Regions from separate parts of the Larsenimonas rhizosphaerae genome, predicted to be linked through region 1. Evidence: predicted binding sites of a transcription regulator. Region 1 holds the regulator's gene; the other holds the start of a gene.
The links. Region 1 encodes PhoB, which activates phosphate uptake and scavenging genes when phosphate is short. Its sites were predicted from a motif close to TGTCATANNNNTGTCANA; they were not measured.
Positions count from the first base shown of each region.

Region 2: the regulator PhoB is predicted to act here: its motif matches at 5,884-5,901, upstream of OQ287_RS08495 (glycerophosphodiester phosphodiesterase).

Region 1 covers NZ_JAPIVE010000004.1:346,915-355,020, forward strand. The annotation lists gene OQ287_RS14285 (hydrogen peroxide-inducible genes activator) at 1-227, shown strand, start outside; gene recG (ATP-dependent DNA helicase RecG) at 224-2,311, shown strand; gene OQ287_RS14295 (hypothetical protein) at 2,315-2,677, opposite strand; gene OQ287_RS14300 (HU family DNA-binding protein) at 2,766-3,041, opposite strand; gene OQ287_RS14305 (chorismate--pyruvate lyase family protein) at 3,340-3,882, shown strand; gene ubiA (4-hydroxybenzoate octaprenyltransferase) at 3,928-4,800, shown strand; gene phoB (phosphate regulon transcriptional regulator PhoB) at 4,941-5,630, shown strand; gene phoR (phosphate regulon sensor histidine kinase PhoR) at 5,649-6,974, shown strand; gene OQ287_RS14325 (N-acetylmuramoyl-L-alanine amidase) at 7,036-7,998, shown strand.
Region 2 covers NZ_JAPIVE010000002.1:432,485-440,590, forward strand. The annotation lists gene OQ287_RS08475 (sugar ABC transporter ATP-binding protein) at 1-626, shown strand, start outside; gene OQ287_RS08480 (ABC transporter permease) at 628-1,692, shown strand; gene OQ287_RS08485 (RbsD/FucU family protein) at 1,745-2,185, shown strand; gene yccS (YccS family putative transporter) at 2,350-4,542, shown strand; gene OQ287_RS08495 (glycerophosphodiester phosphodiesterase) at 4,565-5,734, opposite strand; gene OQ287_RS08500 (YncE family protein) at 5,953-7,086, opposite strand; gene OQ287_RS08505 (energy-coupling factor ABC transporter permease) at 7,253-7,927, opposite strand; cobalamin riboswitch at 7,963-8,106, opposite strand, start outside.

The sequences.
Region 1 (8,106 bases):
GGCACATGGTGGCCTCCGGGCTGGGTATTACCATTCTGCCCAAGTCGGCAACCGGCACCCGGCACTATGAAAGCGGCATGCTCGAAAGCCGGCCGTTTACCGAGCCGGAACCCAGCCGTAGCGTAGCCATCGCCTGGCGCACCAGCTTCCCGCGCCCCAAGGCCATCGATGCCCTGACCAACGCCATACTGAAGTGTCCGCCAGCAAAGGGTGACACAACCTCATGAGTGATGTGGCCACGCTGAGCCACCCGATCAGCGCCCTCAAGGGCGTCGGGCCGGCGCTGTCGGAAAAACTGGCGCGCCTGGGTGTCAGCGTCGTGGCAGACCTGTTGTTTCACTTGCCTCACCGCTATCAGGACCGTACGCATATCACGCCCATTGGTCATCTGCGCAGTGGTCGGGAAGCGGTCATCGAAGGCGAGGTGACCGCCAGCGAGGTTGTCGTGGGGCGACGACGAAGCCTTCTGGTCCGCATGAAGGATGATACCGGCATCGTTTCCCTGCGCTTTTTTCACTTTGGTCAGGCCCAGACCAGCCAGTTCGCTCGTGGGATACGCGTACGCTGCTTTGGCGAGGCACGCGCCGGCAGCACCGGACTGGAGCTTTATCATCCCGAATACCAGCTGGTCGGGCGACATGATGCTCCGATAGAAGAACAGCTGACACCGATTTATCCCACCACCGAAGGCCTGCCCCAGCCACGGCTTCGCGCACTGATGGGTCAGGCGCTGGAAATTTTCGATACCACGCCGTCGGCCCTGCCCGACCTGATTCCCGCCCCCCTGCGCAGCCGCTTCGCGCTGCCGGCCCTTCACGATGCGCTGCACTATATTCACAGACCGCCACCGGAAGCACCGCTGGAACAGTTGATCGAAGGGACTCACCCGATGGTATCGCGGCTGGCGCTGGAGGAAATGCTGGCGCATCAGCTAAGCCTTCGTCAGGTACGTCGCCGCATTCAGCAGGACGCCGCCCCGGCACTGGGCAGTGGGGCCAGCCTGAATGCTCGCTTTCTGGCCGGTCTGCCGTTCGCACTGACCAGCGCCCAGCATCGTGTTCTCAACGAAATAAACGGTGATCTGCAACGGGCGTTGCCCATGCTGCGACTGGTCCAGGGCGATGTTGGTTCGGGCAAGACCGTGGTCGCGGCAATGGCCATGCTCGGCGCCGTGGCGCATGGCTATCAGGCTGCACTGATGGCACCGACCGAACTGCTGGCAGAACAGCACTACCGCACTCTTAAGCAGTGGTTCGAACCGCTGGGCCTCACGGTGGACTGGCTTGCCGGACGCCTGAAGGGCAAATCACGCCTGGACGCCAAGGCGCGTCTGGCCGATGGCACCGCACATGTTGCGGTCGGCACACACGCCCTGTTTCAGGAAGATGTCGCGTTTCACCGCCTGGGACTGGCCGTTATCGATGAACAGCACCGCTTCGGCGTTCATCAGCGTCTTGCACTGCGCGAAAAGGGGGAAGCGGTCGGTATTACGCCTCACCAGCTGGTAATGACGGCAACCCCGATTCCCCGCACGCTGGCCATGAGTGCCTACGCTGACCTTGATGTCTCCGTGATTGACGAACTGCCTCCTGGGCGCACACCGGTAAAAACCGTGGTGGTTCCGGATGAACGCCGTAACGAGATCATTGATCGAATCGAAAACGCCTGCGCCGAGGGGCGCCAGGCCTACTGGGTCTGCACTCTGATCGAGGAATCCGATGCACTGCAGTCCCAGGCCGCTGAAAGCACCCTTGAACGATTGACCGAACACCTGCCGGGGCTGGCCATCGGTCTGGTGCATGGTCGCATGAAGGCTGCCGACAAGGCGGCTGTCATGGCAGCCTTCAAGGACGGCGAGCTGGATCTGCTGGTTGCCACTACCGTGATCGAGGTCGGTGTCGATGTTCCCAATGCCAGCTTGATGATCATCGAAAACCCCGAGCGCCTCGGGCTGGCCCAGCTGCACCAGTTGCGCGGCCGGGTCGGGCGGGGATCGGTCGAAAGCTTCTGTGTCCTGCTCTATCATCCGCCACTGTCAGGCTCGGCCCGCGAACGACTGGGTGTCATGCGCGATACCAATGATGGCTTTCGCATTGCCGAGAAAGACCTTGAACTGCGAGGCCCGGGGGAAGTGCTCGGAACGCGCCAGACCGGGCTGATCGGCATGAAAGTGGCCGATTTGACGCGCGACAGGGGGCTGCTCGACAGTGTTCGCGCCTGTGCCGATGCCGTGGTCGACAACGAGACTGTCAGTGAAGCGCTTATCCAGCGCTGGGTCGGGCGCGAGGCCAATCGGTACGGCCAGGTCTGACCGTTAGCGCCTCAGATAACGCAACAGCGCCTGCAGGGTATCGAGGCGTGCCACATCACCTACTACCCGGAGCCGATGGCTCATCAGCGCTTCACGAAAATGCCGCGGGGAGGGCCGTTTCAGAAAGGCCACCGCTGCATCTGCATCGCGAAAGCGCAGCTCCAGTTGCGTCGATATCGGCAGCCCTTCGCCCGCCTCCACCCCGTCGGCATGAAGATGGTAATGCCGCGCCACGCTTAAATCTTCCAGTCCGATCCCGAAATGCAACGGCCCCTTTTCAGCTACGGCATCGCGAAACTCGGGCTGGCGACGCCAGGCACGCTTGAGCAGCTGCCCAAGCATCCACAAGACAAAACGCAGTTTCATACGGCCTCCGAAGGCAGAGTCATACCTGCATCCTAGGCCAAAAAAAATGCCGGCGATATGGCCGGCATTTACGTTCAGTGGTTCGGTCTTAACCGGCCACGGAATCCTTCAGCTTCTTGCCGGGCTTGAACGCGACAGTCTTGCTTGCCGGAATGTTCAGCGGTGCGCCGGTCTGCGGATTCTTGCCGGTACGTGCGGCACGCTCACGCACGGTAAAGGAACCAAAACCGATCAGGGTAACGTCTTCACCCTTGGCAACCTGGCTCGTAATCTCATCCAGAATCACGTTCAGTACCTGACCGGCCTTGTCCTTGGACAGATCCGCCTGTTCTGCAATCGCAGCAGCAAGTTCGGGCTTACGCATAAAGTCTCCTGAAAAGTGCAATGGCATGGCAATGAGGCCGCGCACTGTTGATTATCAATGGTATCGACCCTCGCCAGCCGATCTGCATTCGGCTGTCCTGGTGCGGCTCCACAGGGGGGCCGTGTGTCGAACACGGCCTAGCCTAGCAATCACGGCCCCCCTGTAGCCAGCATTACGTCACTGGTGGCGACGATTTCCTTCATATGGATACATCTCATCAATCCTGCTGACATATCCTCACCATTGGGTCATGGCAGCTCGCACTTTATACTGCTGCCCCCACCAAGGAGCTGATGGCATGTCCTTTTTTACTCGCTGGCGCCCTGTCACGCCCTGGCCACCCTCCGTCCCTCGGGCCTGGCAGCCATGGCTTGCCTCCACGGATTCGCTGACCGCCCGCCTGAGCAGCGCCATGCCCACCCCCTTGTCAGTTGTGCTGACGCACGAAGGAACAGGGCTGCCTGCCGCCGATGAGCAGCACCGACTGAAACAGTCCGGGCGCCGCTACATGCTGACGCGTGAGGTGCTGCTTTGCTGCGGCCATACGCCCTGGGTAGCGGCGCGCTCCGTGGCGTTGCTTACTCCGAGCGCGCAACAGCTTCTTGCCGGCATGGGCCGTACTCCTCTGGGGCACTGGCTGTTTACTCAGCCAGACACGGTGCGCTCACCGCTCGAGATGACTCTGTCTGCATGCTCTTCGATCGCCAGTCCTGATTTACAGCCTCTCATCGGGCGCCGCTCGGTATTTACCCACCCTCGAATCACCCTGCTGGTACAGGAATTTTTCCTGCCTCCCATGGGGATGGCGCTGGCCCTGCCGCCGCCCGGGCCAATGCGCTAGACTGAGCGACACATTTATTACCCCTACCGGAGTGATACCGCCGCCATGCTGCGATTGCCGCCCCCCTTTCAGCGACTGCCCGACTTTCTGCAACTGATGCGGCTTGACCGGCCCATCGGCACCTGGCTTTTGATGTGGCCGACCATGGCGGCAGTGTTTCTGGCCGCCGATGGCCAGCCGGAACGTGCCAACCTGGTGATCTTCCTGCTGGGGGTATACGTGATGCGCGCCGCCGGCTGCGTGATCAATGATTATGCAGACCGGGATTTCGATGGCCATGTGGAGCGCACCCGTACCCGGCCACTGGCGACCGGGCGCATCAGCGCCCGGGAGGCCCTGACCCTGTTCGTCGCCCTTCTGGCCCTTGCCTTTGCGCTGGTATGCTTGACCAACGCCTTTACCATCTGGCTGTCACTTGGCGGGGCGCTGCTCGCAGCGATTTACCCGTTCATGAAGCGCTACACCCATTTTCCACAGGCCGTGCTGGGTGCTGCCTTCGGGTGGGCCATTCCGATGGCCTTTGGTGCAGCACAGGGCGAGGTACCGGCCATTGCGTGGTGGCTCTTTTTTGCCAATGTGGCCTGGACGCTGGTCTATGACACTCAATACGCCATGGTAGACCGCAACGATGACCTGAAAATCGGCATCAAATCGACGGCGGTGCTGTTCGGCAGGCAGGACCGATTCATCATCGGATTGCTTCAATTGCTGGTACTGGCGCTGCTGTTCATGCTGGGACTGGCCGCGCGTCTTGACGGCTTTTACTGGCTGGGGCTTGTGGGCATGGGAATGACCTTCCTGTATCAGCAGCGCCTGATCTGGACACGTTCACGCGAAGGCTGTTTCAAGGCCTTTCTGAACAATCACTGGACCGGCGTACTCCTGTTTGCAGGCATTGCGCTGTCGGTCTGGCCCTGACACCCCAGGGAACGCGCTGCGGCCATATTCATTGCACGTGTCATACTCCTGTCATGCCAGCGCGTTAAAACTGTCACCACCTTGTCATTATTCGCGCCGTACTGCCCCTGTACAGCGCGACCTCAACGGGAAACAGGTGCATGAAGTCCAGGACCGTACTGATAGTGGATGACGAAGCGGCCATTCGGGAGATGGTCGCCATTGCCCTCGAAATGGCTGACTTTGATGTTATCGAAGCCAGTAATGCGCAGGATGCCCACGCGCTGATTGTCGATCACCAGCCGGACCTGGTGCTGCTGGACTGGATGATGCCGGGCCTCAGTGGTATTGAACTGGCTCGGCGGCTCAAGCGTGACACCACCACCGCGGATATTCCGGTCATTCTGCTGACTGCCAAGGGCGAGGAAGACAACAAGGTGGTCGGCCTTGAAAGCGGCGCCGATGACTATATCGTCAAGCCCTTCTCTCCCCGTGAGCTGATCGCTCGTCTCAAGGCCGTACTGCGTCGTACCACCCCCAAGGGCATGGAAGATGTGGTCGAGGTGGAGGGACTGCGTCTGGACCCGTCCAGCCACCGGGTCAGCGGCAATGGCACTCCGATCGAGATCGGTCCGACCGAGTACCGACTGCTGCAGTTTTTCATGACGCATCAGGAGCGCGCCTATACTCGAGCCCAGCTGCTTGACCAGGTCTGGGGCGGCAATGTGTATGTCGAGGAACGCACGGTCGATGTACATATCCGCAGGCTGCGCAAGGCGCTGGGTGACCCCTGGCAGAACCTTGTTCAAACCGTGCGGGGCACCGGCTACCGCTTTTCGATTCAGGCCTGATCACCCTGCGAGGCACACATGCACTACTGGACCAATGAGCTGTGGCGTTTGGCCTATCTGGTCATCGGGTTCGGCTTGCTGGGGGCCTTGCTCGGCGTCGGCGGATGGGGTGTGGCCCTCGGGCTTGCCGTGCACATGGCCTTTACCCTGGCGCACCTTAAAAAGCTGTATGCCTGGCTCAATGCGCCGGTACACCAAAAGCCTCCCGCAGGGGATGGCGTCTGGGGCGATCTGTTTGATCGCCTTTATCGCTACCAGAAAAGCCAGACGCAACTGCAGGGGCGATTACGCCGGGTACTGACCCGTGTGGAAGAATCTTCCGAGGCAATGCGTGACGGCATCGTAATGCTGGACCCCCAGGGCCATCTTGACTGGTGGAACAGCGCCGCCGAGCAGATGCTCGGGCTGGACGCCAGGCACGACCGGGGTCACCACGTGGCCAATTACCTTCGCGACCCGCACTTCATTTCCTATTTCACCACGGGCGAGTACCAGGAGCCGGTCCTTTTTTCATCACCGGCTCATGACGGTCGCACCATCGAAGCCCGTATCACGTTGTTTGGTGACAATGAACGGCTGGTGCTGGTACGCGACGTCACTCGGCTGCAGCGACTTGAACAGACCCGCCGGGACTTTGTCGCCAACGTCTCCCATGAACTGCGCACGCCGTTGACCGTGCTGTCCGGCTATCTGGAAACCTTTCTTGATCAGGCCTCGAGTCAGCCGGATACCGTGCCACGCCGCCTGACCCGTGCCTTCGGCCAGATGCAGGGGCAGACACACCGGATGCAGAACCTGGTGGATGACCTGCTGACCCTGTCCCGGCTCGAAACCAGCGAGCGTCAGACGGAACGTCAGCCGATCGATATGGCCAGCATGTGCCAGTGGATTCAGGAAGACGGCGAGGCCCTGTCCCAGGGCCGTCATCATTTCCTGGTCGAGGTCGAAGAGCCGCGCGCAATTCTGGGCGAGGAACGCGAAATTCGCAGCGCCCTGTCAAACCTGGTCATCAACGCCGTACGCTACACCCCGGACGGGTCGACCATTACCATCCGCTATGCCACACATGAGCGTGGCGCCATGGTCGAGGTCATTGATGATGGTGATGGTATCTCCGCGACTCACCTGTCACGTCTGACCGAACGCTTCTACCGGGTCGACAAGAGCCGGTCTACCGAAAGCGGCGGTACCGGACTGGGGCTGGCCATCGTCAAACATGTGCTGCTGCGTCACGATGCCCGCCTGGATATCGAAAGCGATATTGGCCAGGGTGCCGTCTTTCGCTGCATCTTCCCCGCCTCCCGGCTGGATGCACCGGCCGGCACAGGCAACTTCCCCCGCTGAAACAGAGCCCCGCCCATGATAGGCTCGAGCCCTGTCATCGATCATTGGAGCCCGGCTCTTCATGACCTTATCTCGCTGGGGGCTGGCCGTGCTGCTAGCGCTCCTTGCCGGCTGCAGCACAGCCCCCATCGCGGTTCATCAACGGCATGACCCAGGCCCCGTGCCACTGCGCGCCAACGGGCCGGCCGATACCTACAGTGACCATCATGCCCTTGACGTCCGTCCAGGCTATCGGGTGGATCACCACTACCCTGCACATGTCAGCAGCCACCGCATACGCTTTCTGGTGCTGCACTTCACCAGTGACGACAATGCCGCCGCCTTTCGAGCGCTTCAGGGTCCGAACGTCAGCGCGCATTACCTGATCACCGCCAACCCGGCCCGATCGGGCAGCGTGCCCGTGGTGCTTCAAATGGTCCCGGAAGCACGCCGCGCCTGGCATGCCGGTGTCAGCGCGTGGCAGGGTCGTCATCACCTGAACGACACCTCGATCGGCGTGGAGATCGTCAATGACGGCCCCGAGGAAGGAACGCTGGCCGGCTGGGCGCCCTATTCCGACACGCAGATTGAAGCCCTCATTGCCCTGGCCCGGGACATCCAGGCGCGATACCACCTGAACCCGACCGAGATCGTCGGTCATTCCGACATCGCACCACGGCGCAAGGTTGATCCAGGCCCCCTGTTCCCGTGGAAACGTCTCTACGAGGCAGGCATCGGCGCCTGGCCAAACGATGATGTAGTAGCCGGTTATCAGCGTCATTTCAACCGGCATCCGCCACCTCTTCATGCCTTTCTGACGGCCCTGGCTGCCTATGGCTATGACGTGACGCCGGTAACACGGCTGGATGATCAGGCTCGTGCAGCCGTTCGCGCCTTCCAGATGCATTTCCGGCCCGCTGATTACTCGGGCGAGCCGGATACACAGACTGCCGCCATCCTGTGGGCGCTGCTGGCCAGATATCACCCCCGAGCCCTGTGCACCGACGAGACCAACGATCACATGCCGTCTTCCTGCCTGCCCTGAGCCCCGATGAGCGAGGGGCAGCGACCTCGGGATGGCGCATGTATACACATGCAAGATCCCCTAGTGCTTTAGGCTAAATTTCTGCCGCAAATATCGCCATTTGGCCGC
Region 2 (8,106 bases), on a different contig from region 1:
GCGCCGGTCGCACGGAGCTGATGGAATGTCTGCTCGGCCTTCAGCGCTATCAGGGCGAGATTACCCTTGATGGCCAGAGCGTGCACGAGGGCACCAGTACCAGTGAGCGCATTCGCCGGGGCATGTGTCTGGTGCCGGAAGATCGCAAGAAAAACGGCATCTTCCCGGTGTCCTCGGTCAGTAACAACATGACGATTTCCAGCCTGTGGCGACGGCTGAAGCACCGCTTCACCATCGATGAACCGGCAGAAGATGCCGCAGTGAATTCGGCCATCAACACCCTGTCGATCAAGGTCTCCTCGCCGGATATCGAGATTCGTGCCCTGAGCGGGGGCAACCAGCAGAAGGTCGTGATCGGTCGCACCCTGTTGACCGACCCAAAGATGCTGCTGCTGGATGAACCTACCCGCGGTATCGACATCGGCGCCAAGGGCGACGTGTTCGACATGATGGTATCGCTCTCCGAGCGGGGGATCGGGGTGCTGTTTTCGACCTCGGACCTCAAGGAAATCATGGCCGTCTCGGACCGTATCCTGGTGATGTCAGGCGGCAGGCTGACCGCCAACGTATCGCGTCACGACGCAACAGAATCCGCGCTTGTCTCGGCAAGTGCGCAAGGGCTCTAGCATGAATACACCACACAACAGCACTTCTTCCTCGGCGTCCATCATGTCGAAGGACAACCTTTTGTTGCTCGTATTGAAGATGCGGACGTTCATCGCCCTGTTCTTGATACTGGCCTTTTTTACCGTGATGGTGCCGGGCTTTCTGGAGCCCAGCAGCCTGGTCATCATGGTCAAGCACATTGCCATCAATGCCTTTCTGGCCCTGGGCATTACCTTTGTCATCATCACCGCCGGCATTGACCTGTCGATCGGGGCCATTCTGGGCTTCTGCGGCATGGTGGCGGGCTGGCTGATCACCAAGGGTATCGTGTTGCCGATGCTGGGCATTGCCATCTTTCCAAGCATCTGGCTGGTCGTGCCCATGGTACTGGTCATCGGTGGATTGATCGGAGCACTCAATGGTCTGTTGATCACCCGCTACAACGTCGCGCCGTTCATCTGCACCCTTGGCACCATGTACATCGTGCGTGGCGCCGCCATGCTGCTGTCCGGCGGCGAGACCTTTACCGGCCTGTCCGGCAATCCGCAACTGGGCAATACCGGTTTTGAGCTGATCGGCTCGGCCAGGCTGCTGGGACTGCCCTATGCGATCTGGATGATGTTCATTCTGGCCGCCGTCATTGCCTATATCGCCAAAAGGACCCAGTTCGGGCGTCACGTATTTGCCATTGGCGACAATGAGCACTCTGCGGAGCTCTCCGGGGTCAAGGTCGCTCGGGTGAAGGTGTGGGTCTATACCATCTCGGGGCTTTGCGCGGCACTGGCGGGCATTGTGGTGTCATCCCAGCTGGTGGCAAGCCACCCGGCCACCGGCATCGCCTTCGAGATGAATGCCATTGCGGCCGTGGTGCTGGGCGGCACCTCACTGGCCGGCGGTCGTGGTTCGATCATGGGCACACTGATCGGCGCCTTCGTGATCGGGATTCTGGCCGATGGCCTGGTCATGATGGGGGTCAGCGAATTCTGGCAGATGGTGGTCAAGGGGCTGGTCATCATTGTGGCGGTCATCATCGATCAGAAACAAAGCCGGCTGCAGCACAAGGCTGCCATCGTCAAACAAAAATAGCGCGCCGAGCCACCGCCGCGTTCGGCGGTGCCGGCAGGATCTGGAGCAGGACATGCTGAAGAACATACACCCGCTACTCAGTGGCGAGTTGCTGAACGTATTGCGCACCATGGGGCATGGTGATGACATTGCCCTGGTCGATCGCAACTTCCCCGCGACCTCGCTGGCCAACGGGCGGCCGGTCATCCGGCTGGACGGCAACAGCGTCAGCGAGGCGGCAGAAGCCATTCTGTCGGTACTGCCGCTCGACAGCTTCGTGGATCACCCGGTGCGGCGCATGGAAGTGGTCGGTGAAGACCCCGCGACCCTGCCGGAAGTACAGCAGGAGTTTTCAGCTCTGCTGCACTCGGTCGATAGTGACAGGGCGGCGATGGGGTCGCTGGAGCGGTTTGCCTTTTACGAGGCTACCCGTCAGGCCTTTGCGGTGGTAGTCACCGGCGAGGCGCGAGGATATGGCTGCTTTCTTTTGAAAAAGGGCGTCATTTTTTCCTGAGCGGAGCGCGTTACTGCCAGCAGCCTGATCGGATAGCCGCCGATCGGGCTTTTTTATGTCCGTTACCCTGTCAGGCTGTTTTGGACGGCCGATAAAACACGTTAGACTTTAGTCAAATATTATTATTCGGCATGCCTGCTGCCCCTGCTTCGGGATACTGCACTTTGAGCTCACTTTTGCTTTCGCTTCAACGCCTCTGGTCCCTGAAACGCTTTTCGTCCGGACTCAAGGTCTTCATTGCCCTGAGTGGCGCGATGGGACTGGGCTGGTATCTCGGGCATGTTTCCTGGGTCATTCCCTGGTTTCTGGGCATCATCGCCTGCGCACTGGCGGAAACCGATGATAACGTCTGGGGACGGACACGGGCCGTGGCGCTGACGCTGGCAGCCTTCTGGAGTGTGGCGCTGGGCGTACAGATGCTGCTGCCTCATCCCATTGGATTCGTGGCGGCGTTAACGGTGGGGGCATTTCTGCTGACCATGGGCGGGGCGCTCGGCGAGCGTTATGGCACCATTGCCCGTGCCACCCTGATTCTGGCGGTCTACACCATGATCGGTCTGGAGCAGAGCCAGGGTAACCACCACGTCTGGTGGTTTGAGTCCACCATGCTGACACTGGGGGCGGCCTGGTACGGGGCGCTGTCGATTCTCTGGTGCGTGCTGTTTTCACGCCAGCCGGTACAGCAGGGCATGGCGGAACTGTATCGTCAGCTCAGCGAGTACCTGATTCTGAAATCCTCGCTGTTCGAGCCCAGCGATACCCGCGATATTGACCAGACCCGTCTGGCGCTGGCGCAGCAGAATACCCGGGTGGTGATGGCGATGAATCAGGTCAAGGAGCTGATCATCAACCGGCTGGACAGTCGGCGCGAACAGCCCGAGCTGCAGCGTTACCTGACGATCTATTTCATTGCCCAGAGCCTGCATGAGCGGGCCAGTTCCACGCATTATCCCTATCACACCCTGGCCGAAACCTTCTTTCACAGCGACATCCTGTTTCGCTGCCAGCGCCTGCTCAAGAGCCAGGGCAAGGCCTGCCGCAGTCTGGGTCGGGCCATTCGGCGGCGCGAGCCCCTGAACGATACCCGTCACCCCGGCGCCATGGAGGATCTGCACACCTCGCTTGCCTGGCTGCATCAGCAGGAAGGGCGGTTTGACCCGATGCTGCTGGGGGCGCTGGACGCACTGGCGCATAACCTGAGCGTGCTGGACCAGGAACTGGCCCGGGCACACGCGCCGGAAGAAACGGTACTGGCCCCGCACAATACCCTCTATGACCGCTCACCCAAGTCCCTGCGCGATGCCTGGGCCCGTTTCCGGCAGCACATGAAGCCGTCCTCGCCGATCTTTCGGCATGCCCTGCGTCTGACGCTGGCGCTGGTCGCCGGGGTTGGTGTCATGCAGGTCAGCGATCTTGAACTCGGGTTCTGGATTCTGCTCACCACGCTGTTTGTCTGCCAGCCCAACTTCGGCTCGACACGGCTTCGCCTGACCCAGCGTATTGCCGGCACGATCGTCGGGCTGGTGGCCGGCTGGGCCTCGCTGACGCTGTTTCCCTCGCCCTGGATACAAAGCACGATTGCCGTGGCGGCAGGCGTTGCCTTTTTCGTGAACCGGTCCAGCCGCTACATGCTGGCGACCGGGGCCATCACGCTGATGGTGGTGTGTTGTTTCAACCAGGTACTGGACGGGTACAGCGTCATCTGGCCCCGCCTGGTGGATACGGTCATTGGCAGTCTGCTGTCGGGCCTGGCGGTCTTTCTGGTACTGCCTGACTGGCAGGGTCGTCGGATTCATCAGCTCGCGGCCACGGCACTCAAAAGCAATGGCGCCTATCTGCGCCAGTTGATCGTGCAGTACAGCTCCGGCAAGCAGGATGACCTTGATTACCGGCTGGCCCGGCGTAATGCCCACAATGCTGACATGGCCCTGTCCTCGGCGTTGTCCAACATGGCTCTGGAGCCCGGGCATTTTCGAAAGGATGCTGAAGCCTGTCTGCCGCTGATGGTGACCACACATACGCTGCTGAACTATCTGTCGGCCCTCGGCGCGCATCGGGATGCACTGCCGGCCCATCCGCATCTGGCCCTGCTGGATGAAAGCAGTGCCTATCTGGCGCAGTCGCTGGAAGAAGTAGCCGATGATCTGACGGCACGGCGGGCAGTGCCGGGGCAGGGAGAGGAGGGTGCGCGTATCGAAGCGGCGCTCAAGGCATCGCTGCAGGGCATGGACAGCCCCTACCGGCTGGTGCAGATGGAGCTGTTGCTGATTTCACAGCTGCTGTCCACCGTGCGCGAGCAGGCCGCGCGCTTGCAGAGCGATGTCTCTGGTGCCCACATCCGGTCAGCGACGGCATGAACGCCGCCGCTGATGCCGGCGGTCAGTAATCGTAGGCGGTCAGGATGTCATTGACCGACTGATCAGGCGCACGGTCAAAGGTCTTGAGGGCAACGGTCGGGCGATTGGTGAAAAAGCCGTCCACACCATGCTGGCGATAGGTCTCAAGGTCTGCCGGCTGGTCCACGGTGTAGGCATGCACAAGCAGATGGTGTTCGTGCGCCATGTCGATCATCCATGGGGCAGCCAGTTCGCTATAGCTGAACTGGCGTGAAAAGTCTCCGTCATGCTCGCTTTGAATTGTTGATGGTCCTACCCCGATGGCGCCGTGATCCTTCGCGTAGCTCAGCCATTCACCGTAGTCCGCCTTCGAGGCAACCTTCTGGCGTGCGTAGTAATCGGCGTCTGTTTCATCTGTGCCCTGCGGGGCTGACTGTTCAAGCGGTATCGAGCCTTCCCCGCCCCACAATAGCAGGATCTTCGGCACGTTCGGCATCTGCTGCTGCAAGGCCTCAAGGCTTGGCTTTTCAAATGTCTGCAGGATGACGCGGCTTGGCGTATAGGCAACATTGACTGCCCCATTGGACTCACCGGCCGGTTGTGTTCCGGCCTGTGGCCCAATCCAGTCGTGGGCCTGCAGGTACTGCTTCAAATCCTTCTCGATGCCCGGAAACAGGGTAGGCACCTTGGTCTCGATATAAAGCCCGGGGTGGTTGCTGCCCCCCTCGGCAATATCACGAATCTCATCCAGCGTCATGATCTTCAGGCCCTTGAAGCCTGGTCGGGCCCGGTCCGGGTAGGCCGTGTTGAACCAGCTGCCGGCATCCAGCTGCTTGAGTTCGGCCAGGGTGAACTGGCTGACCGGGGCATCGGCGCGGTCCGGAAACACCTCGGCCACATTGGTGGTGCGCTGCAGGGTGTTGTCGTGAAGGGCAACCAGGTGGCCATCCCTTGTGCGCTGTAAATCAAGTTCCAGATAGTCGGCACCCAGGTCACGCGCGAGCAGGTAGGCCGGCCGCGTGGATTCCGGGGCGTTGAAGGAGTCGCCACGATGGGCAATGACCGCCGGGTCGGGTATGCCGAGGGCGGCGCTGGTCTGCGCGGAGGATGAGGCGTCCCTGGTCTCGTCGGCCAGGGTGGGTGTGGCAGAAAGCGCTGCAGTGATGGCCATGGCCAGCAGTGAGGTACGGGCGATCGGGTGACGTGAAGGCATACAGGTTCCCTGAATGTTTTCATGAATACCGGTCGGGATATCCGGCCGGCATGTTCAGTATGGCTGTCTCTTTGCGGCTTGCCTGGTCCGAAGGTCTGCACCGGGTTTTTCGACATGCTCGGGCAGTGTCATGCAGTGTTCATCATGGGTGTGTCATCTCGATGACGCTGCCCATGCACATGCGAGTGAATGCTCGCCAGCGCGGCTGTAGGCGGGCGCTAGCCATTCGACGGCGTCAGGGTCATCACGTGATCCGGTTTTTCGGCCTTGTAGGTCTCTCCGACCTTCTTGATCGGCTGCTTGAGTGTGAGCCAGGCGTGCTGGCCATTCGGCGAGAGTGCCAGGCTGTTGGGCATGGCGGCCTCCAGCGGGAGTTGCCCCGTGAGCGTCAGGTCATCGGTATCGATGATCGAGAGTGTCTTCGCGTCACGCTGGCTTACCAGCAGGCGATGCGCCGGACCATCAAGGGCCGCGGCCAGACTGTCGCCGCCCAGGTCGATCGAGGCGATCTGTTTACCGGTGGTGGTATCCAGTACGGTCACGGCATCACTTTTGGCGTGGGTCACGAACAGGTGGTGTGCGGCCTTGTCGAACGCCAGGTTGAGCGGGCTCCTGCCGCCGGTAGGCCATTGATCGACGATCGTGTTGTGGGCCGTGTCCACCACGCGCACCGCGTTGTCCTTGTAGGTCGACACGAACAGGCGGTCGTTTTCGGCATCGAGCGCGAGCCCGGTGGCCCACTCGCCGAACCCGGTGACAGTCTTTTCGAGCGAGAAGCGTTGGGTATCGACGACCCACAGCACGCTGTCAGTGCCGACGCCCGAGATATAAAGCGTCTGGCCATCAGGGGAAAGCACCAGCTGGCGCGGGTTGGGGCCGAACGGCTTCTCTTCCCCCTCGGCCGGTTCAGGGGCGGGCCTGGCCAGTTGCAGGGTATCCGTGTCGCCTGTGTCGAGGTTCAGACGAATAAGGCTCTGATCGAGTGTATCGCCCAGATACAGGGTCCTGCTGGCATCATCGAGTACCAGTCCGAAGGCCTTGCCCGGCAGCGCCCAGCGTTTTTGAATGTCGAGCGTCGTCGGATCGAGCTGGTAGACCATGCCCCTGGCACCCTCGTCGAACCCGCCGGCGCTGGCCACGAACACCGCATTCATCGAGGGGCTATAGGCCAGCTCATACAGTGCATGGCCCAGCGCCCGGTCGGTGCGCACCTGCCAGCCGGCCGTGGGCATGGTGCGGCTTTCGGCGGTATCTGGTGACGTGGTCTGATCGGCTGCGGCTGCGGGTAGCGTCCAGAGCGGCAGGGCAACAAAAGCCCCTAGAACCAGCGCGCGTGGGGTGGAGATGGGCATGGTGACTCCCTGTGATGATGAATTTAAACGCGTATGATAGTCATTGTTAAATTATAATGATTCTCATGAATGATAAAGGGTTCCGGCGTTGTTTTCATCCGAGGCACCAAAAAAACGCCCGCAGTGGCGGGCGTTGTGTGAGAGGCAGGCACGGGCGTTTATGCCCTCAGGCCGGATTGAGCAGCCGTCGTGTAAACAGCGGGGTGGCAGACAGCCGGTGCAGGCGTTTGGCCGTTGCCAGTACCCCGAGATCAATCAACGGCTCCACCAGGATGACTGACATGTAGGCCACGCCGAAGCTCGCAATACTGGCCACGTGCTCGAGCCCCTGGCCGTATACGGCCCAGAAGGCTACCCAGGCCACGATGCCCCCCTGATAGGCCGTTGAAAGCTTCAGCGCCTGGGTGTAAGTGAGCTCGGTGTAGCGCGTTCCCCTTGCAATGATACGTCCGGCCAGCACATGGATACCCCAGAGCGGTATCAATAGCGTGGTGACGTTCATGCCGTACTGAGGCAGATCAAACGGAGCGAAAAGCAGCCCCTGCAGCAAAAGCCCCGCTGCCAGCCCAATGGCCGTCGGGCCTGCACCAAACAGCAGGAAAAGCGTAGAGCCTAGAATCAGGTGGACTTCCGATACTCCCACCGGATGGTGAGGCAGTACCTGAAAGAAGCCGAAGACCAGCAGGGTAGCCAACAGGCTACGAGGCACCATGCCGATCAGCCCTCCATCACGGCTGATGGTCTGCCAGGCCATGCGTGCGGCGATGCCCAGCGCACCGGCGGCTGTCGCATAACTGAGCATCAGTTTGGCGCCGGTCACTACACCGGGTTCGATATGCATATCATCTCCTTGTCTGCACCCACCGTGCAGTCGTGTGGTCAGGTGGTTATCCGGCAGGTTTCCTGGCTTGTGCGTCCTGGCCCGTTTCATCCTTCCCGGCCTGTGCGCCAGTGGGTACATGAAAGGGCTCGTCACTTACAGTTGCGGGGGCAGCCACGGTCTTTCACCGCGTTCCCTTT